Rhodoligotrophos defluvii: one gene and its partner. The protein of the gene in region 2 binds, or shares a complex with, the protein of the main gene of each other region. Links are inferred from orthologs where the notes say so. Each region holds a gene or a part of one and is shown on either strand. Other genes may lie near its edges. The genes, in order: E4P09_RS19860 and dnaN.

Region 1 (4,920 bases), on a different replicon or contig from region 2:
CGAGGGTCTGGATGCGGTCCTCGGAGCCGGTGATCGCGAGCTTCTTCAGCTCTTGGAGCGTATGGGCCACGACCGCGCCGCGGCCATTGGTCAGCCGGTCGAGCGTGGCGTCGTGGAAGACGATGGCCTCGCCGTCGCCGGTGCGCTGCAGGTCGACCTCGATGCCATAGCCATTGGCGATGGCGGCCGCCACCGCCGAGGCCGTGTTCTCGATGACGCCGGAGGCGCGGTCATGCAGCCCCCGATGGGCGACGGGGCGCGCCACCAGCCACGACAGATGCTGCGCCCCGGCCGACCCGCGCATGGGCTTACGCGATCTCGAACACCGCGTCGATTTCAACGGCGGTATTGGCGGGCAGCGAGCCGGCGCCGAGCGCGAAGCGCGCGTGCCGGCCCTTGTCGCCCAGGACCTCCACCATCAGATCGGAAGCCCCATTGATCACCTTGGGATGGTCGGTGAATTCGGGCACCGCATTCACGAAGCCGCCGAGCTTCACGCAGCGCTTCACGCGGTCGAGATTGCCGCCGCAGGCCGCCTTCACCTGGGCGAGGATGTTAATGGCGCACCAGCGCGCCGCTTCCGCGCCCTGCTCCAAGGTAAGCTCGCGGCCCACCTTGCCGATATAGTCGAGCTTGCCGTTCTTGAACGGCACTTGGCCGGACACGAACACGAGATTGCCGGTGATGACATAGCCCACGTAATTGGCCACGGGTGCGGCCGGTTCGGGCAGTGTGATGCCGAGCTGCTGAAGTTTGGCGTCGATCTGACCCATGATGATGCAATCTCCGTTACGCTAGGGGTTGAGGACTTGGCACGGGCGGGCCGACCAGGAGGTCCCTGGGCTGCTCGCCCTTGAAGAAGGCGTCGAGATTATCAACCGCACGATGGCCCATGGCGTTGCGCGTTTCGAGGGTGGCGCTGCCCAGATGCGGCAACAGGAACACGTTCTCAAGATCGCGGTACCGGGGGTCGATATCGGGCTCGCCCTTGAATACATCGAGGCCGGCGCCGGCGAGCTTGCCGCTCTCGAGCGCTGCGATCAACGCATCATCGTCGATGATCTCCCCCCGGGCGGTGTTCACGATGATGGCCTTTTCCGGCAGCAGGCCGATGCGGCGCCGATCGATCGCACCGCGCGTTTCAGGGGTTGAGGCGCAGTTCACCGACAGGAAATCGCAATGGGGCAGCATGTCATCGAGAACAGCGTGGAAATGGTAGCCATGCTCACGGTCGGAAGTAAGCCGCGTGCGACTGTGATAGTGGATCTCCATGTCGAAGGCGCGGGCACGCTTGGCCACCGCCTGGCCGATCCGCCCCATGCCAAAAATACCCAGCCGCTTGCCCGTGACTTGGATGCCCAGCGGCTTGGTGGGTGCCCAGCGCGCCCAGCGCCGCTCGCGCACCATGCGCTCGCCCCAATAGGCGCCGCGGGCGGCACCCAGCATCAGCAGCATGGCGATGTCAGCGGTGGCATCCGTCAGCACGTCCGGCGTATTGGTCACCACGATGGCGCGGCGCTGGGCGGCGGCGATGTCGATGTGATCATAGCCCACCGAGAAGGTGGCGATGATGCGGATCGTTCCCGGCAGGGCCTCAATCACCTCGGCCGTGAGCTTGTCCACGGGCGTGACCAGCAGGCCGTCGCATTCCGCCGCACCCGCGATAAGGCCCTCGGCGTCATAGCTCACGTCCTCCGGGGTGAACCGGGCGTCATAATGGGTGGCGAGCCTTGCTTCCACCTCGGCCGGGAGCTTTTGTGATATGAAAACTTTCGCAAGTGGCGATCGCGCGGCCATTGCAGTCTTGCCTCAATTCTGGAAGAGCATAGTGAGGAGGCCAGATCCGGCGGAAGTCGACGGCGCCATTGGACGCGGTATGCAAGGATTGTCAACGATGCGTTCAGCTGCAACCAGAATAAGCCTACTGATCCTGCTGGCACTGACAGGCGACGCTTCGGCATCGCCCGCGGCGGTCCCGCAGCTTGCGGCTCACCGGGCAGTCTACAGCCTTTCTCTGGCTCATGCCGAAACCAAGGCCGGCCTCAACGATGTGCAAGGCAAGCTCGTGCTGGAGGTTGCCGGGTCCGCCTGCGAGGGCTGGACATCGAACATGCGGGTGGTCAATCGGCTCGACTCCCGTACCGGCAAGGTCAGCCTGCTCGACACCCGTTCGAGCTCGTGGGAGTCGGGCCCCGGGGACAGTATGGAATTCACCACCCAGCGCTTCGTCAACGGAGAGCAGGAACTCGATCTGCGAGGCCGCGCCGAACATGGCGAGAACGGCGGTGTCGTGAGGCTGGAGCTGCCGCAGCCCTCCGAGACCGAGCTTCCCGCCGGCACCGTTTTCCCGGTGGAGCACACCCGGCGGATCCTTGCGGCCGCCCTGAACGGGAACAAGCGCGACTCGACCATGGTCTATGATGGCAACGAGGACCAGCAGGTGCTGACCGCCATCACCTTCATCGGCAATCGCAACGCGCCGAACACGGTGGAGGTCAAGACCGAGGCCAAGGGCGCGGCGGAGCTACCCAAGCTCGCCTCCTGGCCGGTGACCATCGGCTACTTCAAGAATACGCCCGACCCGGATGCGGACGGCGAGCAGATGCCGGAGCACCAGGTGAGCTTCACCATGTTCGAGAACTCGGTCGCCACCGACCTGATCCTCGACTATGGCGACTTCACCCTGAAGGGCGACCTCATCCAGCTCGATTTTCTCCCGCAGGACGGCTGCCCCACCCGTTGACCGGGTTTAGAGCATGATCCCGAAAAGTGGATACCGGTTTTCGGAAAAGATCATGCTCAAGCAAAGGGTCTAGCGGATCGCCGCCTCATGGGCGCTTGGCGGCTCTGAGCGCAAGTCCTTTGTTGACGGCGGCAGCGCCGAACTTGGCCCGCAGCTTGTCCAAGGCGCGCTCCGCCTCCGCCTGTCGGGTAGCGGCCGGATCCAGCGCCCTCACCGGGTCGGCTTCGGAACCGGGGGTGAGGTCTGAGATGCCGACGCCCAGCAGCCGGAAGGCCGGACCCGCAGCCGCCTGCTTGAGCAGTGGCCGCGCCGCCTGAAAGATGCGGATCGCGAGCTGGGTCGGCTCGGAGAGCCGGGCATTGCGGGTGCGGATCTTGAAATCGGTCGTCTTGAGCTTGAGCACCACGGTGCGGCCGCCGAGATCGGATGCCTTCGCCCGTTGCGAGACCCGCTCGCACATCCGCCACAGGATCGGCTCCAGCGCCGCGAAATCCGCGATGTCCTCGTTGAACGTGGTTTCGCTGCTCACGCTCTTGACCTCGCCCCGCGGCTCCACCACCCGGTTGTCCTGCCCGCGCGCCAGGTGATAAAGCCGGCTGCCAATGCTGCCATAGCGCCGCATGAGCTCGGAAAGCTCCATGGTCTGCAGCCGGCCGATGCTGCGGATCCCGTCCTTGGCGAGCCGCGCCTGCATCGCCTTGCCAACGCCCCAGATCAGGCTCACGGGCTTTTCCGCGAGGAAGCTCATGGTCTCGGTCCGGCCGATGACGGAGAAGCCGCGTGGCTTGTCGAGGTCGGAGGCCACCTTGGCCAGGAACTTATTATGCGAGAGACCGATGGACACGGTGATGCCGAGTTCGTCCTCGATGCGCCGCGCAAGCCGTGCCAGGGCCACGGCCGGGCTGTGGCCGTGCAGCCGTGCGGTGCCGCTGAGATCGAGGAAAGCCTCGTCGATCGACAGGGGCTGCACCAAGGGGGTGAGCGCCTGCATGAAACCGCGGACCGCCCGGCCCACCTCGACATATTTCTGCATGTTGGGGCGAATCACCACCGCGTCCGGGCACAGCCTGAGCGCCTTGAACATGGGCATGGCCGAGTGAACCCCGGAAATCCGCGCGATATAGCAGGCGGTGGACACCACCCCGCGCCTGCCGCCGCCCACGATGACCGGCTTGTCGCGCAAGGAGGGGTCATCGCGCTTCTCGATGGCCGCATAGAAGGCGTCGCAATCGATATGGGCAATGGCGAGCCCATGCAGCTCCGGATGGTGCAGGACTCGCGGGCTGCCGCACGCCCGGCAACGCCGATCCTGCGCCGGCACGCCGCTGAAACAGTCGCGGCAAAGGCCTGCCGCGCCGCCCCGCCTTTCCATCAGCCCAGCCATGGAAGCTACCGACCTTCGCCTGCCCGGTCATGATTCTAGGCTGCCGGCGGCAGTACGGCAATCGCCGCCGATGAGGGCGGTGATCCGTCAGCTATCCCACAGCCGCGCCGCACCTCTGCCGCCGCTGTCGGCGCCATGCCGGGGCGGCAGGATCAGCACATCGCCGTAGTCCGAGAACAGGTGCGGCGTGACCGCCCGCGGGACCATCGCATAGATCTCCTCGATCTCCGACAGGCCGCCGCCCAGCACGATTAGATCGGGATCGAGCATGTCGGTCACGACAGCGAGGGCGCGGGCGAGCCGGTCGCAATAGCGCGCGAGGCTGGCCTGTGCGGCGGGCTCACCCCGCCTGGCCGCGACGACGATGGCGCGCGCGTCCGATCGTTGGCCGGTGACCCGCTCATGATCGGCTGCAAAGCCAGGCCCGGAGAGCCAGGTCTCCAGGCAGCCGCGCCGGCCGCACCAGCATTCGGGACCGGGAAATTCGTCGGCCTTTGGCCAGGGCAGGGGCGTATGGCCCCATTCCCCGGCGATGCCATGGCGGCCCTCCAGGATGCTGCCGTCGACCACGACCCCCGCGCCGCATCCGGTGCCGATGATGACGCCGAACACGCAGCGGAAGCCCTGTCCCGCGCCGTCTGCGGCTTCCGACAGGGCAAAGCAGTTGGCGTCATTGGCGAAGCGGATTTCCCGGGCAAGGATACGGCAGAGATCGGCGCCGAAAGGCCGGTCATTGAGCCAGGTCGAATTGGCGTTGCGCACCCGGCCAGTACGCGGGGAGAGCGAGCCCGGC
Region 2 (16,253 bases):
CAGCCTCGTGCCAGAAGGAGATCCGAGAGATGTTGGTCGGGGTGAATGTGCGCAAGGCCGGTGTGCCAAGGCAAGGCATCCACAGATGTCGCCCTGCTGGACGCCATGTCTCTTCCGCCCATCCGCCGGATATTGACCGTAATGGCTCCGCCCCCCGGTCAGAACCTCTCCCCGGCAGCATGAAATCACGAAATGGTGGCGCTCAAAAGCCAGGCTGTGCAAAAATGAAGCTCATGGGTGAGTTATCCACTGTGGTTCGACAGTTTGCGCTGGCGGTGCTGATATTGCTCGCCTGGGCTGGTGAGTGGCATGCCTGGGCGCAGCTGCCGGGCGAGGAGGTGGAGCGGGGCAGCCTGCCCGCGTTGACCACCCCGCCTGCGGAGCCCGAGCCCGCACCGGCACCAGCGGGGCCGGCCGAGCCACCGGACCAAGGCCCGCCAACTGCTCAGACCGAGCCGCCGGACCAAGGCCCGCCAACTGCTCAGACCGAGCAGCCGGGCGGTGCGCCGCCAACATCGGATGGAACAGAAAGTGCCATCGCCCCGCAGATCTGGCGCCTGAACCCCGCCCTCACCCGGCCGGACCTGACCAGCCGCGAGCCGATCAAGGTCCTGGTGGGCAACGACTACCCGCCGTTCAACTACCATGACGAATCGGGCGCGCTCGTCGGTTTCAACGTGGACCTGGCGCGTGCCATGTGCCTGGTGCTGCGGGTGAAGTGCACGGTCAACGGGCTTGCTTGGGACCGGTTGGTGCCGAGCCTGCTGAATGGCACGGGCGATGCACTGATCGCATCCATGCGAATTACCTCGGCCGCCTTGCGGAACGTGGATTTCACCAAGCCCTATTTCCGCTTGCCGGCGCGATTCGCGGTGCGCAAGGACGCCGGGATCGAGACGGTGGAGGGCAACGGGCTGCCTGGCAAACGCATCGGCGTGGTCAGGGGCACGGCGCACGAGGCCTATCTGGCCGCCTTCTTTCCGCGCTCGGTGGTACGGCTCTACACCAAAGACTCCGAGGCGCTCGAGGCGCTCCGTGCCGGCCAGGTCGACGCCGTGTTCGCGGACGGCGCCACGCTCATGTTCTGGACGCTGAGCGCCTCGTCGGCGGATTGCTGCCGCCTGGCCCCCGGCGCCTTCACGGAGGCCCGCTATTTCGGCACGGGTGCCGGCATCGCCGTCAGGCGTGGCGATACGCCACTGCGCAATGGCTTCGAATATGCCATGGACCAGCTCAAGGCGAATGGCACCTATGACATGCTGCTTCGGAAATACTTTCCGGCGAATCTCTATTAGACCGGGATGACTCGCCCCGAGAAACCACCTATGGGGCTGGGGCAACCGGGATGATGCGGCCCTGTAACGCGGGACGAAAATCGGCTGAGCAATGTTGGCCCCGCGCTCTCGTTGCGGATCGGACATGCTACCGTCTCTTGTGGTGGAGGGTGTAATTGGCATACAGGCTGTAGGAGAGGCGAGACGCCGACACAGCCATCACAGGGAGTTCGCGGATGGGAATCGCTTTGCTTGTCCTTGGGGCGCTGATCAGCCTCGGCGGATGGGGCGTGCTGCTGACCGGGTTCGGGCTGGAAGCTTCGGCGCCAGCCAGCGGTCTGCCCTATCTGCCATCCAACCCGACGGTCGACGGCATGCGGCTGGCGACGGTCGAGCAGATCATCCTCCTGGGCTATCTCCTGATGACGCTTGGCGCGATCGCGTTCGCTGCCTCCAAGATCATCCGGTTGATCCACGACTTCGACCGGGACGAGCAGGACCTGTCGACGGCGCCGTTGGCCCCCGTGGCTTCTGAACCGCTGGCCGGCTCCGCCCGGAGCGTCGGCAGCAGCAGCGGATCTCTCCTCGGCAAGGCGCGACAAAGCGAGCCCAGCACCGAAGACGTCGACGAGAGTGGGGGATTTGCGCAGGTGGTCCAAGAGGGTGACATCGAAGGACACCACTTCATCGAATACGACAACGGCATTGTCGACGTGCAGACCGCAACGGGCTGGCGGCGATTCGATTCGCTGGAGCAGGCGGTGGAGCAGCTGAGGCGCGAGGCCTGATCCGCCCATTGCCGTTCCGTTCTGTCGCGCGTGTCTTTCAGGATCGTGCTGTAGGTAGGATGAGGCGCGACAAGCTTCATGCTTCACGGTTACGGTAGGGCAAACTGCCGTTGCGACTGCTTGCCAGCCATTCACCTCATGTCGACCGAAGCGCAAGGCCTGCCGATCATCGATCGTTTCGCACTCGCCCCGAGCACTCTGCGTGCACTGGTTCGGCGCAGCGAGGTTTGGCTTGCGGTGCTCGGCTGCGTCGCCGGCATGTGCGCCGGCGTGCTCGTCGTCTGGATGTCGCTCATCACGCAATGGCTGCACGAAGTGCTGTTCGGCATCAGCTCGAGCCAACGGCTCAGCGCCGTCGACAGCCTGCCCACCAGCTGGTTCATGTTCATGCCCACCCTTGGCGGCCTGTTGTTGGTGGCGGTTACCTCAGTCCATAGGCGCTACCGGACCGGCAGCCCGGTCGACCCGATCGAAGCCAACGCATTGCGGGGCGGCAAGATGTCGTTCGTCGACAGCGCCTATATCGCCGTGCAAACCATGATTTCAAACGGCTTCGGCGCTTCGGTCGGCCTCGAAGCCGGCTATACCCAGATCGGGGCAAGCGCAGCTTCGAAGCTGGGCGAGGCGTTCCGGCTTCGGCGCAACGATTTGCGCATCCTCGTTGGCTGCGGCGCGGCCGGCGCGATCGGCGCTGCGTTCAACGCGCCGTTGGCCGGCGCCTTCTACGCTTTCGAACTGATCATCGGCACCTATACGCTGGCGTCCCTCGCGCCCATCGGCCTTGCTTCGATCTGCGGCGTCGTGACCGCACAGCTCCTGCTTCCGCCCGGTCACATGGTCGAAATGGCCACCAGCCTTGCCTCCAGTGTCGATCTCGGGCGGACCGCGATCGTCAATCTCGTTGTGCTGGGGCTGATCAGCGCCGGTGCCGGCATCGTGATCATGCGCGGGGTGACCGGCGTTGAAAGCCTGTTCAAGGCCAGCCGGATTCCATCGTGGTTGCGGCCCGCCCTCGGGGGACTGGCGATCGGTGGGTTGGCCATGCTGACCCCGCGCATACTGGCTTCCGGTCACGGGGCCATCACCATCATTCTGCAGGACAACCTGCCGGAGCTTCAGGCCATCCTGTTCCTGCTGGTGCTCAAGGCGATCGCAGCGGCGATCTCGCTTGGTTCGGGGTTCCGCGGCGGATTGTTCTTCGCGTCCCTGTTTCTTGGGGCACTTCTCGGCAAAGCCTACACGGCGCTTCTCGTGCTGATCGCGCCAGAACTGGCGCCGGACCCGCAGATCGCCGCGGTCATCGCCATGACGGGGCTCGCCGTGGCCATTGTCGGCGGGCCATTGACCATGACCTTGCTTGCGCTCGAGATGACCAACAACCTGCCCCTGACCATCGGCGTGCTGTGCACGGCCGTCGTATCGTCGCTCACGGTGCGGCGTACTTTCGGCTATTCCTTTGCAACCTGGCGGTTTCACCTGCGGGGCGAGGCGATTCGCAGCGCGCTCGACATCGGCTGGATGTTCGATCTGACCGTGCGCCGCCTCATGCGGCATGACGTGCGGACCGTACCGGACAGCATGCCGGTTGCCCAGTTTCGCCAGGAATTTCCGCTGGGCTCGACCCAGAGGGTGGTGGCTGTGGATGGAGAGGGGCGCTATAGCGGCATCGTGCTGGTTGCCGATGCCCACAGCGAGACACTGGCCGGGGCCGATGAGGCGAGCGCGGCCGCGAAGCCCATAGCCTCCATACTGCGCTACAAGGATGCCGCTCTCCTGCCCTGGATGAACATCAAGGAAGCCGCCCAGCGCTTCGACGAGACGGAGAGCGAAGCCCTTGCGGTGATCGACGGCAACACAACCCGCAAGGTCGTGGGGCTGCTCACCGAGGCGCACACCCTGCGGCGCTATACGGAAGAGCTGGAAAAGGCTCGACGCAACTTGGCGGGCGATACGTAAATCCGCCGCGGTGGGCGGGACGCGATCCTCAGATGACGTGGAGCCGCTTGGCCAAGTCGGCCAGGTTCTCTTCCGGACGAGCGCCGATATGGCTGATGACCTCGGCTGCGGCCAGCGTGCCGAGGGTGGCTGACGCGGCATGGGCCATGCCCCGGGTAAAGCCATAGAGAAAGCCGGCCGCGAAGAGGTCGCCGGCACCAGTCGTGTCCACCACCCGCTCTACCGGATGCGCTGGGACGGCCACCGCCTCGGCTGCCCCTTCAGCGATGACACAGCCCTTTTCGCTCCGGGTCAGCACGACGAGAGGGCAATCATGCCGGGCCGCGGCAAGCGCCTCCTCGAAGCTCGGGGTCTGGTAGAGCGACATGATCTCCACCTCGTTCGCAAAGAGGATGTCCACCTGGCTGTGTACCAATTCGCGGAAGCTCTCGCGGTGACGCTCCACGCAGAAAGCATCGGACAGGCTCAGGGCAACCTTATTCCCCGCCGCCCGTGCAAGGCCCGCGGCCTTGACGAAGGCCTGCTTCGCGTTCTCCGGATCCCAGAGATAGCCTTCGAGGTAGGTAACAGCCGCGCGCTCGACGAGCTGCGGCTCGACATCGACCGGCGCAAGCCCGATGCTGGCGCCGAGGAAGGTGTTCATGGTGCGTTCGCCATCGGGCGTCACCAGAATGAGGCAGCGCGCGGTTGCAGCCCCCGAGGTGGCCATGGAGGTTGCATATTCCACGCCGTGGGCACGGATGTCATGACCGAATACTTCGCCCAGCTGGTCGTTGCGCACCTTGCCTATGAAGGCGGCGCGCCCGCCGAAAGATGCAACGCCAGCAATGGTGTTGGCGGCAGACCCGCCCGAAACCTCCGTGCCGGGGCCCATATCTGCATAGAGAGTATGGGCCGTCGGTTCGTCGATCAGCCGCATAGCCCCTTTCGAGAGCTGGTGAGTTGCAAGAAACTCGTCATCCGTCCGGCTAAGCACATCCACAATGGCATTGCCTATACCGAGAACGTCGAGCTTCATCGAGGTCATGGGCTATCCTGAGAGTGTGCCGGGATGGCTTGCCGCGATCGGCTGAAGGCAGTAAGTCACCCCACCGGCAGTTTACGGGCAGGTGGAAACCTATCCATGATCAGTGCGGCGCTCAAGGCGCTTTCCGACGTTCTCTCGCCACCCTTCAGGAAGGTGCTCTGGAAATCGCTGGGCCTGACCATCCTGCTGCTGGTGGGGCTATGGGTGGTCATCGAGGTCGTGGTGGACAGCCTGACGCTCCTGCCGTGGGCCTGGGCCAACACGATCATCACCGTGGTGGCCGGGCTCGGGCTGATTGCGCTCGCCATTTTGCTGATCGCGCCGGTGACGGCGCTGTTTGCCGGCCTGTTTCTCGATGGGGTGGCGGAGATGGTCGAGCGCAAGCATTACCCGAACGATCCGGTCGGCCGGGAGCTGCCGCTCTCGAAAGCGATCATAACGGCCCTCCAGTTCGGGCTCCTGGTGCTGGCGATCAACCTGCTGCTGCTGCCGACCTTGTTCTTGGGGATAGGCGTTCTGGCTGCGCTTCTCGCCAACGCCTATCTGCTCGGCCGAGAGTTCTTCGAGATGATCGCCATGCGGCACATGCCGGTGGAAGAGGCCCGCCTGCTCCGTCGCGAGAACAGCCACAGAGTGCTCGCGGCCGGCTTCATTCCGGCGCTGCTGGCGCTCGTGCCGCTGGCCAACCTCATCGTGCCGCTATTCGCCACCGCCTACATGGTGCATATCTACAAGCAGATCAGGAAGCGAGGCTCCCTGTAGCGGCGGCAGGCTCGTCGGCGGGGGCAGCGCCAAGGCCGGTCTTGTCCGGAAACAGGCAGATGTCGTTGATCGGGCAGCGGGGGCATTCGGGCTTGCGTGCCTTGCAGATGTAACGTCCGTGCAGGATCAGCCAGTGATGGGCTCGCCGCTTGTATTGCTCGGGCACGACCCGATTGAGCTTCTGTTCCACATCGAGCGGTGTCTTACCCGGCGCGAGGCCGGTGCGGTTGGCGACCCGGAACAGGTGGGTATCGACCGCGATGGTCGGCTCGTCGAAGGCCGTGTTCAAGACCACATTGGCCGTCTTGCGGCCAACGCCCGGAAGCCGTTCCAAGGCTTCCCGGTCACGGGGCACCTTCCCGCCATGCTCATCGATCAGCATGCGCGACAGGGCGATCACATTCTTCGCCTTGTTGCGGTAAAGGCCGATCGTCCTAATATAGGAAATGAGGCCTTCTTCCCCGAGCGCCACCATCTTCTCCGGAGTGTCGGCGACCTGGAAAAGGGGGCGTGTTGCCTTGTTCACGCCGGCATCAGTCGCCTGGGCCGACAAGACAACGGCAACCAGCAGCGTGAAATGATTGATATAATCGAGCTCGCCGCGCGGCTCCGGCGCAAGGCGCTCGAATCGGGCGAAAATTTCCTCGATGTCGTGCGCATCGAGACGCCGCTTTGTTTTGATGCGAGGAGAACGCAAGGGAACACTCCACCGGCCTGGCGCACTTTATGAAGGGCGGAGCCATGCACCGTCAACAGGCCGAGCGGCAGGCGAGCGAGATTGACATGTCCGACCATGCAATACAGACGGGCAGCACCCCAGGCGAAGCCATCCGCTTCTCGGCCATCCTCACGCCCCACCGCTCGCTCAGCCAGCGCGGCTTTCTGTTGCTGATGCTGTTCTTCGGCGGGGTCAGCGCGGTCGTTGGCACCGGCTTCCTGGTCATGGGTGCTTGGCCTGTCTTCGGTTTTTTCGGCCTGGACGTGGCGCTGCTCTATTGGGCTTTCCGTCGCAACTACCAGGACGGCACCATGCATGAGCAGGTCGATATTACCGATACCGCCCTTGTCGTACGCAAGGTGTTTCCTAGAGAGCCGACGAAAGAATTCCGGTTCATCCCGTATTGGGTGCGGGTCGAGCTGGTCGAGAACGAAGTGCTGGAGACCTGTGGGCCACTGTATCTTACCTCGCATGGTGCGCGGCTTGAAATCGGCTCGTTCCTCTCCCCGCAGGAACGGCGCGATTTCGCCGGGGCCCTGAAGGCGGCGCTGCGGGGCGGCATGGTCTCCGTGCCTCAGCCGGCGTGAGCCCCATTTGAGGCGCAAATTCCGGATAGCCAAGCTGGTCTGCATCCCGCAGAGTGAGCGCACATTGAGTTCGTCGAAGGACAGACCATGCCCACCGCTCACGCCTTGAGCCGCACCGGATCCCTATTCGAGCAGGATCGCCCGCGAGACCTGTTCGTGACGCATGATATCGTGGCGCCCACGCTCCATGGGGCGCGGGGCACCGGGCTGACGATGAGCTATGGCTTTCACCCCACGCCGTTTGGGATGGGCTTATTCGTCGCAACCGGTGGCGGACTGTCCGCCCTTGGCTTCACTGACGAAGATGGGCGCGACGCTGCATTGAACGACATTACGCGGCGATGGCCGCAGGCGCGGTTCATCGAAGATTCGTCCGCAACCGAAACCTATGTCGGCCGGGTGTTCGATCCAGAGCAATGGCGGGAGACAAACCCGCTCAACGTGGTGCTGATCGGCACTGCTTTCCACGTGCAGGTCTGGGAGGAGCTCCTCAAGATCCCCGTCGGCGAGACCACCAACTACTCGTCAATCGCCATGGCGCTCGGCAAGCCCAGCGCATCGCGCGCGGTGGGCGCAGCGGTCGGCCGCAACCCCATCTCCTTCGTGGTGCCCTGCCATCGGGTGATCGGTAAAGGAGGCGGGCTCTGCGGCTATCATTGGGGTCTCGACCGCAAGCGCGCGATGCTCAGCTGGGAGGCCGAGCTTACACGGGCCGGAGGCGCAGGGTAGGGCGTCCTTCGGACCATCGGTTGCGCGAGCTGTTCCGTATGGCCCTCGAGGGAAGGCGCAGACGGGGCAGGCGATCAGGCGACCGGTTCCTCGCGGCTGCTGACCTTCATATCGCCATCGAGCCGGTAGATGATCGGCGCGCCGGTTGCGAGCTCGCGAAGGGCGATCTCCTCGCCCGGCAGATCCTCAAGATGCATGATGAGGGCACGCAGGGAATTGCCGTGGGCGACGACGAGCACACGTTTGCCCTGCCTCAGCTGGGGTACGATGTTGTTCTGAAAATAGGGGACGACTCGCGCTGCCGTATCCTTCAGGCTCTCACCGCCCGGCGGCGGGACGTCATAGGACCGACGCCACAGGAAGACTTGCTCCTTGCCCCAGCGGGCGCGCGCCTCATCCTTGTTGAGGCCGGTGAGATCGCCGTAATCGCGCTCATTCAGCGCCTGATCGCGTTGGATCGGCAGGTTCTCCTGGCCCAGCACCTTCAGGATGCGGGAAAGCGTATGCTGGGCTCGAGTGAGCGCGCTGGTGAAGGCAATATCGAAGGACAATCCCAGCGCCTTGAGCCGTTCGCCGGCCTTGTCAGCCTCTTCCTCGCCCAGGGGCGTGAGGTCCGGATCGGCCCAGCCGGTAAATAAATTCTTCAAATTCCACTCGCTCTGCCCGTGTCGCACGAGAACCAGTAGATTGTCCATCAAACGCCCTCACTCAATCATTGAGGCCGAGCACATCGACCATCGTATAAAGTCCCGGCTTGCGGCCGCGGGCCCAAAGCGCCGCCTTGACCGCGCCACGGGCAAAGACGTCGCGCGTCTCCGCCCGATGCCCGAGCTCAATCCGTTCACCATCGCCGGCGAAGATGACGGTATGCTCACCGATAACGCTGCCGCCACGCAATGTGGCAAAGCCGATGGTGCCGCGCTGGCGTGGGCCGGTATGGCCGTCGCGGACCCTCACGGCGGCGTCGCTGAGCTTGACGTTGCGCCCTTCGGCGGCGGCCTCGCCCAGAAGCAGCGCCGTTCCCGACGGGGCATCCACCTTGTTGCGGTGATGCATCTCGACCACCTCGATGTCGAAGCTCTGGTCGAGGGCGGCGGCCACTTTTCGCACCATGGCTGCCAGCAGGTTAACCCCCAGGCTCATATTGCCTGACTTGACGATGGTCGCATGCCGGGCCGCCGCGGCGATCTTCCTGTCATCTTCGGCACTGAAGCCGGTGGTGCCGATCACATGGACAATACGAGCTTGCGCGGCAAGCTCGGCCAGGCCCAAGGACGCGCTGGGGGTCGTGAAGTCTATCACGCCGTCGATATGGGTAAACAGCGGCAAGGGATCATCCTGCACGGCGACGCCGATCTCTCCCAGGCCAGCCAGCTGGCCCATGTCGGCCCCCACAAACGGGGAGCCGGGTGCCTCGAGGCCGCCGGCCACCTCGCAGCCTTCCATCTCGTGTACGAGCCGTGTGAGCGCGCGCCCCATGCGGCCGCCGGCTCCGGCGATGGCAAGTCTCATCGCAGTCATCATCATCCCTCGGCGCAAGCGGCGGCAAGGTTCGCCGCCGCTCTGTTCTTTGCTGACGCACCGGATTGTCCAAAAGCCGGTGCTGCTTCAGGCTTGATCCGATGGGCCGGCAACTGATCGGTGGCCTGCGCGCCACAATCCAGGGCGGGCAAGGCGGCGTCACCTTAGCGCCGGGTGTGCGGGATAGTCGAGCAGGAAAATCAGCGCTTGTCCGCCTTCCGGATTGATCCAGACGCGCCGCCCGCGGACGATGAATTCGTCCGACCGGGCATCGCTGGACAGTTCCAGCACGTCACCTTTCGCCACCCATTCGCCAAGTCGCAGCGCCGCGATCCGCGGCATCAAACCCATCTTGCGGGCATGTCCAAGGGCGGACCGTGTAAGCTCGATCATGGTTTCCACGCAAATCTCCTCCGCCCGGCGGCAGGGCATAGGCCGTCCGCGCCAGGCACTCCGAAATGAATGAAGCGATGTGTTAAGTCTTGTGTGGATTCCAGCGTCTATATTCCGCTGGGCTCGTCATACAATTAGGCGGTTATTGCCATCAACAATGGGAGGAAATGTGGCCGTGTTTACATTAACAATCGAAACAGGCACCATAGTAGCTCGTGTAAATATCAAAATTTAAATGATGTTGGCAGGTTGCGTCCGGTCAACGCGGTTCGGCCGGCAAGCGGGCTTGCGGTGCGCAAGCTGCGACGATAGGTTGCCTTCGGGCTCGGCATGCGTCGGTACCGGACCTCAATCGCCACACGAACACACCAGCCATGAGCGTACAATCTGTTCGCGCCTTTCTCGCTCAGCACGCCCCCGACATCTCAATTGTGGAGCTCGACGTCAGCACGGCAACTGTCGAGCTGGCAGCAGCGGGGCACGGCGTCACTCCCGGGCAGATCGCCAAGACCCTGTCACTCCGCGTGGGCGATCAGGTGCTGCTTGTGGTTACCCGCGGTGACGCGCGCCTCGACAACCGCAAGGCCAAAGCGGCATTCGGCGGGAAGGTGCGCATGCTCGATGCGGGAGAGGTGGAGCAGATAACGGGGCACCCAGTGGGCGGCGTCTCGCCATTCGGGCTCAAGACGCCACTGCCGATCTATTGCGACGTTTCGCTGAAAGCCTTCGACGAGGTGGTGCCGGCGGCCGGCTCCACTCACAGCGCCCTGCGTATAGCACCCGAGCGGATGGCCGCTCTGGTTGGTGCGCAGTGGGTGGATGTCTGCCAGGAGCTCGGCTGAGACCCCGGGCTCTCGTCAAACGTCCAGATTGACCACCTGCAAAGCGTTGTCGCGAATGAACTCCCGTCGCGGCTCGACCAGGTCGCCCATGAGTTTGGCGAACAGGTCGTCGGCCTCGTCCAACTCGCGTACCTGCACCTTCAGCAGCGTGCGGGCGTTCGAATCCAGCGTCGTTTCCCACAGTTGCTGCGGGTTCATTTCGCCCAGCCCCTTGTAGCGCTGCAGGGTGATGCCCTTGCGCCCGGCCGCGAAGACCGCGTCGAGCAGCTGCACGGGGCCGCGGATGGCGGTCTCCTCACCCTTGCGCACCAGCCGCGCGGCCTTGGCATAGATCTCCTGCAGATGCGGCATCTTCTTGTCGAGCCGCAGGGCATCGGCCGAGGAGATCAGCTTGCCGTCAATGGTCCGCACTTCGCGCACGCCCCGGATCTCGCGCGAGAATTCGAGGCCTCCGTCCGGCGTCGGCTCGCCTACCCAGTTGCGCTCCGTCTCTTCCGACAGGAGCCCGAGCCGGCGTGCTACATATTGCGCGGCTTCACGGGCGCGCACCGGGTCTGAGAGCGTTTCCGGGTTCAAGGCGCCAGCGATCGCCGCCTGCTCGACCACGAAACGGGGATAGCGGGTATGCAGCCCGTCGAGAATGGCGCGGATCTCCAGCGCCTCGTTCACGATCTGACGCAGATCCTCGCCCGCGCGCTCGTCGCCATTGGCGAGGATCAGCACTGCGTCGCCGATGCCGCCATCGATCAGGTATTGCTCCAGCGCCTTCTCGTCCTTGAGATACTGCTCGGAATTACCGCGCTTCACTTTGAACAGCGGCGGCTGGGCAATGTAGAGGTGACCCTTCTCGATCAACTCCGGCATCTGCCGATAGAAGAAGGTGAGCAGCAGGGTGCGGATATGGGCGCCGTCCACATCCGCGTCGGTCATGATGATGATCTTGTGGTAACGCAGCTTCTCCAGTGAGAAATCGTCGCGACCGATACCGGTGCCAAGCGCGGTGATCAGCGTCCCGATCTGCTCCGACGACAGCATCTTGTCGAAGCGTGCCCGCTCCACGTTGAGGATCTTGCCGCGCAAGGGCAGCACGGCCTGGTTCTCGCGGTTGCGGCCCTGTTTGGCAGAGCCGCCCGCGGAATCGCCCTCCACGATGAACAGCTCGGACTTGGCGGGGTCGCGCTCCTGGCAATCCGCCAGCTTGCCCGGCAGGTTGGAAACGTCGAGCGCGCCCTTGCGGCGAGTGAGCTCCCGCGCCTTGCGCGCCGCCTCACGAGCCGCTGCGGCCTCGACGATCTTGTTCACCACCAGCTTGGCCTCAGTGGGGTGCTCCTCGAGCCAGGTGCCGAGATGCTCGCTGACGACCCCCTCGACCACAGGCCGCACCTCGGATGAAACAAGCTTATCCTTGGTTTGCGACGAGAACTTGGGGTCGGGCACCTTCACCGAGAGCACGCAGGTCAGGCCCTCGCGCGCGTCATCGCCCGTGAGCGCCACCTTCTCGCGCTTGGCGAGGCCGCTTTCGGACGCGTAGTTGTTGATGATGCGCGTGAGCGCTGCGCGAAAGCCTGCCAGGTGGGTGCCGCCGTCGCGCTGCGGGATGTTGTTGGTGAAGCACAGCGTGTTCTCGTGATAGCTGTCGTTCCACCAAAGGGCGCATTCTACCTGGATGCCATCACGATCGGCCTTGACCATGACGGGGTCGCCGAACAGCGGCTGCTTGGCGCGGTCGAGATAGCGGACGAAGGCTTCAAGGCCGCCGTCATAGCGCATGTCCTGGACCTTGGTCTCGATGCCGCGCCGGTCGGTCAGGGTGATGCGCACGCCAGAATTCAGGAAGGCAAGCTCGCGCAGGCGATGCTCCAGCGTCGCATAGTCGAACTCGACCATGCTGAAGGTCTCGGTGCTGGGCAGGAACGATACCTCGGTTCCGGTGCGGTCGGAGGGGCCGGTGATCGCGAGCGGTGCCTGCGCCACGCCATGCACGAACGTCATGGTGTGCTCGTAGCCGTTGCGCCAGATGGTCAGTTTCAGCCACTGCGACAGAGCATTCACCACCGAGACGCCAACACCGTGCAGGCCGCCGGACACCTTGTATGAATTCTGGTCGAATTTGCCGCCGGCATGCAGCTGGGTCATGATGACTTCGGCCGCCGACACGCCTTCCTCGGAATGGATGTCCGTGGGGATGCCGCGGCCATTGTCGGTGACCGTCACCGAGCCGTCGGGATTGAGCGTCACCGTCACGTGGTCGCAGTAGCCGGCCAGCGCCTCGTCAATAGCGTTGTCCACCACCTCATAGACCATGTGGTGCAGACCCGAGCCGTCGTCGGTGTCGCCGATATACATGCCCGGACGCTTGCGCACCGCATCCAGGCCGCGGAGCACCTTGATGGACTCCGCACCGTAATCCGCACCTTGACCGTTGGTCTCGCTGGCCTTGTTCATCAACACGTCCTATCCATCAAGCAACCGCTTCGCACAGCGCCCCGTCGCGGGCGCTGAAGAACTGCGCAGCGCCGCGCAGCGCGGCAAACAACGTCTCGTCCGTTCCCGTCATCCAAGCCTGGGCGCCAAGCCGCAGCAGGCATTCGAACAGGCCACGCCGCCGCTCCTCATCCAGGTGCGCCGCCACCTCATCCAGCAGCATGATGGGGGCATAGCCCTCGAAGCCTTCCGCGATCATCCGCGCATTGGCGAGGATAATGCCGATCAGAAGCGCCTTCTGCTCGCCGGTGGAGCAAAGGCGGGCCTCCATCGATTTCGGCCCGTGCTTCACGACGAGGTCGCTGCGATGAGGTCCGCGCAGGCAACGGCCAGCACCGGCATCCAGTAGGCGCGTATCGGCGAGGGTCCTGCGATAGCGCTCTTCCACCTCCACCGCCGGCAAATCGGCAATGGCGGCTTCAAGCTCTCCCTCGATGAGGAAGATGCCCCAAGGGAAACCGCCCATATGTGCCTCGCCGTGCTGCTGGGCGGAGGCGAGCTGCAGCGCATCCACCGCTGCCCGCCGTGCGGCGGCAATGGCCACCGCATGCTCGGCCATGGCCGCTTCGATGCCGTCGAGCCAGATCCCGTCCCGCCGCTGGCCCTCGCGCATGTCTTCGAGCAGCCGGTTGCGCTCGCGCATCAGCTTCTCGAAGGCTTGCACCCGGCTGCCATGGTCTGGATCTATGCCGAGCACCAGCCGGTCGAGAAAACGGCGGCGGTCGCCAGCCGGTCCGTTGAACAGCCTGTCCATGGCTGGTGTGATCCACACCATGCGGATGACCGAGGCAAGGGCGCCTGAACCGCGATGGCTGGTGCCCTCGATGCGCACCTGCCGGCCCTGAGCGGTCGAGATCTCCAAGGCGTCTTCGTCGTCCGGTTCGGCCCGCCGGCCTTCCCATGCGGTGCCGACGCGGAGCTCGGCGCGGGGGCCGTTGAGCTCGGCGGCAATGGCCCAACCGCCGGAACCGTCATGACGCGCCATGTCGGCATAAGTCGCCGAGCGCAGCCCCCGCCCGGGGCACAGCACCGACAGCGCCTCGAGGAGATTGGTCTTCCCGGCTCCATTGGGGCCGGTCAGCACAACGGGACCCGCATCCACATCCAGACGTAGACGCGCATAATTCCGAAAATCGGTCAGTGTGAGCCTTGTCAGCGCCAGAGCGCGGTTTTTTGCCACCGTCGGCGCTCCAATGACCAGGATCCTGCGAACGAAAATACCTCAATCCGCCGAGCTCAGTGCCCGAGCGTTATATGGCCTCGCCACAGCGATTCTGCAAGCTTTTCTGCGCCTTCCGGCAGGGTTGGAGCGCACTTTATCAGGTCACACCCGCATCGGCATCAGCACATAGAGCGCCGCGTCGTCCACCACGTCGCGAATGACGGTCGGCGAGCCCGCGTCCGCCAACAGAAAACGGGCGGTATCGCCCTCCAACTGGCCCGCTATGTCAAGCAGATAACGGGCATTGAAGCCGATATCGAGGTCCGGCGCGTCGTAATCGGCGACCAACTCCTCCTCCGCCGAGCCGCTATCCGGATTGTTCACCGTGAGCACGACCTTGCCACTGCCGATGTGCAGCTTCACCGCCCGGCCCTTTTCGCTGGAGATGGTCGACACCCGATCCACGGCCTGCGCAAACAGCTTGGTGTCTACATCCATCACCTTGTCATTGTGCTTGGGGATCACCCGTTCGTAATCCGGGAAAGTTCCGTCGATCAGCTTGGAGGTGAGCACGATGCCATCGAACCCGAAGCGGACCTTGGATTGCGACAGGGCAATCTCGATGGTGGCGTCCCGGTCCTCGATCAAGCGGTGCACTTCGAGCACGGTCTTGCGCGGCACGATGACGCCCGGCATGCCAGCGGCGCCCGCGGGCAGGGGCAGCTCGAACTGGGCGAGGCGATGACCGTCGGTCGCCACAGCCCGCAGCTTGTCGCCGCCATCGGCCCGGACGGCATGGAGGTAAATGCCGTTGAGATAATAGCGGGTCTCCTCGGTTGAGATCGCAAAGCGGGTGCGCTCGATCATGGTCTTGAGGTCGGCCGCCTGGACGGTGAAGCTGTTCGAGAACTCTCCCGCGGTGATATCGGGGAACTCCTCCGCCGGCAGCGCCTGCAGTGAAAACCGCGACCGACCGGCGAAAATCGCCACCCGACCGGTATCGGCCCCCTGCTCGATTTGGAGCTGCGTGCCTTCCGGCAGCTTGCGCACGATGTCGTGCATCATATGAGCGGGCGCGGTGGTCGCGCCGCCCTGTGCCACGTCGGCCGCCACGGTTTCGATGACTTCCACATCGAGATCGGTGGCGCTCAAGCGGATCTCGCCTTGGTGGGCATGGATCAGCACGTTCGATAGAATCGGTATGGTGTTGCGCCGCTCCACCACGCTCTGAACGTGGTTCAGCGCCTTGAGAAAGGCCGCCCGCTCAATGGTGACCTTCATGGCCGCAACTCAGCTCCTCTCTTGCCCATTCCGCAATGCCGCCGTGCCGCCCGGTCCGCGCCGATGCGGGTTCCTTCCGCAGCGCGATATTCCGCACGTGCATGGCAGGATGGCGTGTCTCTCATGGGAATGTGCCCCGGATTGGCAGCGATCACAAGCCCCGGGGCGCTGCGCATCATTCGGGCTCAGGGCTGCTCCAGAAGCTTGGTGAGCAGCACGATCTCGCGCTGCAGCTGCTCATCCTTCTGCAGCAGCTCCTCGACCTTGCGAACGGCATGGAGAACGGTGGAGTGATCACGCCCACCGAACCGCCGGCCGATTTCCGGCAACGAACGCGAGGTGAGACGTTTCGCCAGATACATGCCGACCTGGCGCGGGCGCACGATCGAACGGGCGCGCCGCGGCGACAGAAGGTCCACCTTGGCAACGTTGTAGTGGCGGCCGACCACCCGCATGATGTCGTCGATCTTGATCCGCTGCACTTCCGCGCTCTGCACCAGATCGCGCAAAGCGGACGCAGCAAGATCGACCGACATGGGCGCCTGAACCAGCTGCTGATGGGCGATCACCCGGATCAGCGCCCCTTCGAGCTCGCGCCCACCGCCATTGACCCGGTTGGCGATGAACTCGACCACGTCGTCGGGCACGGCCACGGACGGATCCCGCCTGATCGCCTCGATGAGCCGCGCGTGCAGAATGCGACGCCTCAGCTCGAGCTCGGGTGGTTGA

What was found.
Region 1: the proteins of dnaN (region 2) and E4P09_RS19860 are in contact, whole or in part, in a solved structure (PDB 1OK7), measured with the Escherichia coli proteins. The link is inferred for Rhodoligotrophos defluvii from one-to-one orthologs.

What each region holds. Positions count from the first base shown.
Region 1 is NZ_SZZM01000005.1:159,958-164,877, forward strand. What follows is about bases 1,979-4,920. They hold E4P09_RS19860 (DNA polymerase IV), read right to left. Parts: upstream 4,128-4,920; coding sequence 2,829-4,127; downstream 1,979-2,828. Other genes in these bases: E4P09_RS19855 (cell envelope integrity EipB family protein), read left to right, coding at 1,979-2,743; E4P09_RS19865 (ROK family protein), read right to left, coding at 4,215-4,920. In the rest of the region: E4P09_RS19840 (glycerophosphodiester phosphodiesterase family protein), read right to left, coding at 1-304; E4P09_RS19845 (RidA family protein), read right to left, coding at 309-773; E4P09_RS19850 (2-hydroxyacid dehydrogenase), read right to left, coding at 790-1,797; more of E4P09_RS19855, read left to right, coding at 1,895-1,978. UniProt on the Escherichia coli protein: Poorly processive, error-prone DNA polymerase involved in translesion repair and untargeted mutagenesis. Copies undamaged DNA at stalled replication forks, which arise in vivo from mismatched or misaligned primer ends.
Region 2 is NZ_SZZM01000001.1:923,968-940,220, reverse strand. What follows is about bases 13,466-16,253. They hold dnaN (DNA polymerase III subunit beta), read right to left. Parts: upstream 15,525-16,253; coding sequence 14,406-15,524; downstream 13,466-14,405. Other genes in these bases: dnaA (chromosomal replication initiator protein DnaA), read right to left, coding at 15,710-16,253; recF (DNA replication/repair protein RecF), read right to left, coding at 13,466-14,261. Also shown: E4P09_RS04525 (glycosyltransferase family 2 protein), read right to left, coding at 1-107; E4P09_RS04520 (transporter substrate-binding domain-containing protein), read left to right, coding at 252-1,295; E4P09_RS04515 (hypothetical protein), read left to right, coding at 1,511-2,062; E4P09_RS04510 (chloride channel protein), read left to right, coding at 2,201-4,018; E4P09_RS04505 (adenosine kinase), read right to left, coding at 4,047-5,045; E4P09_RS04500 (sulfate transporter family protein), read left to right, coding at 5,142-5,807; nth (endonuclease III), read right to left, coding at 5,785-6,504; E4P09_RS04490 (DUF2244 domain-containing protein), read left to right, coding at 6,591-7,112; E4P09_RS04485 (methylated-DNA--[protein]-cysteine S-methyltransferase), read left to right, coding at 7,200-7,841; E4P09_RS04480 (2,3-bisphosphoglycerate-dependent phosphoglycerate mutase), read right to left, coding at 7,916-8,536; dapB (4-hydroxy-tetrahydrodipicolinate reductase), read right to left, coding at 8,550-9,353; E4P09_RS04470 (hypothetical protein), read right to left, coding at 9,522-9,764; E4P09_RS04465 (YbaK/EbsC family protein), read left to right, coding at 10,130-10,597; gyrB (DNA topoisomerase (ATP-hydrolyzing) subunit B), read right to left, coding at 10,613-13,042; more of recF, read right to left, coding at 13,059-13,465. UniProt on the Escherichia coli protein: Confers DNA tethering and processivity to DNA polymerases and other proteins. Acts as a clamp, forming a ring around DNA (a reaction catalyzed by the clamp-loading complex) which diffuses in an ATP-independent manner freely and bidirectionally along dsDNA.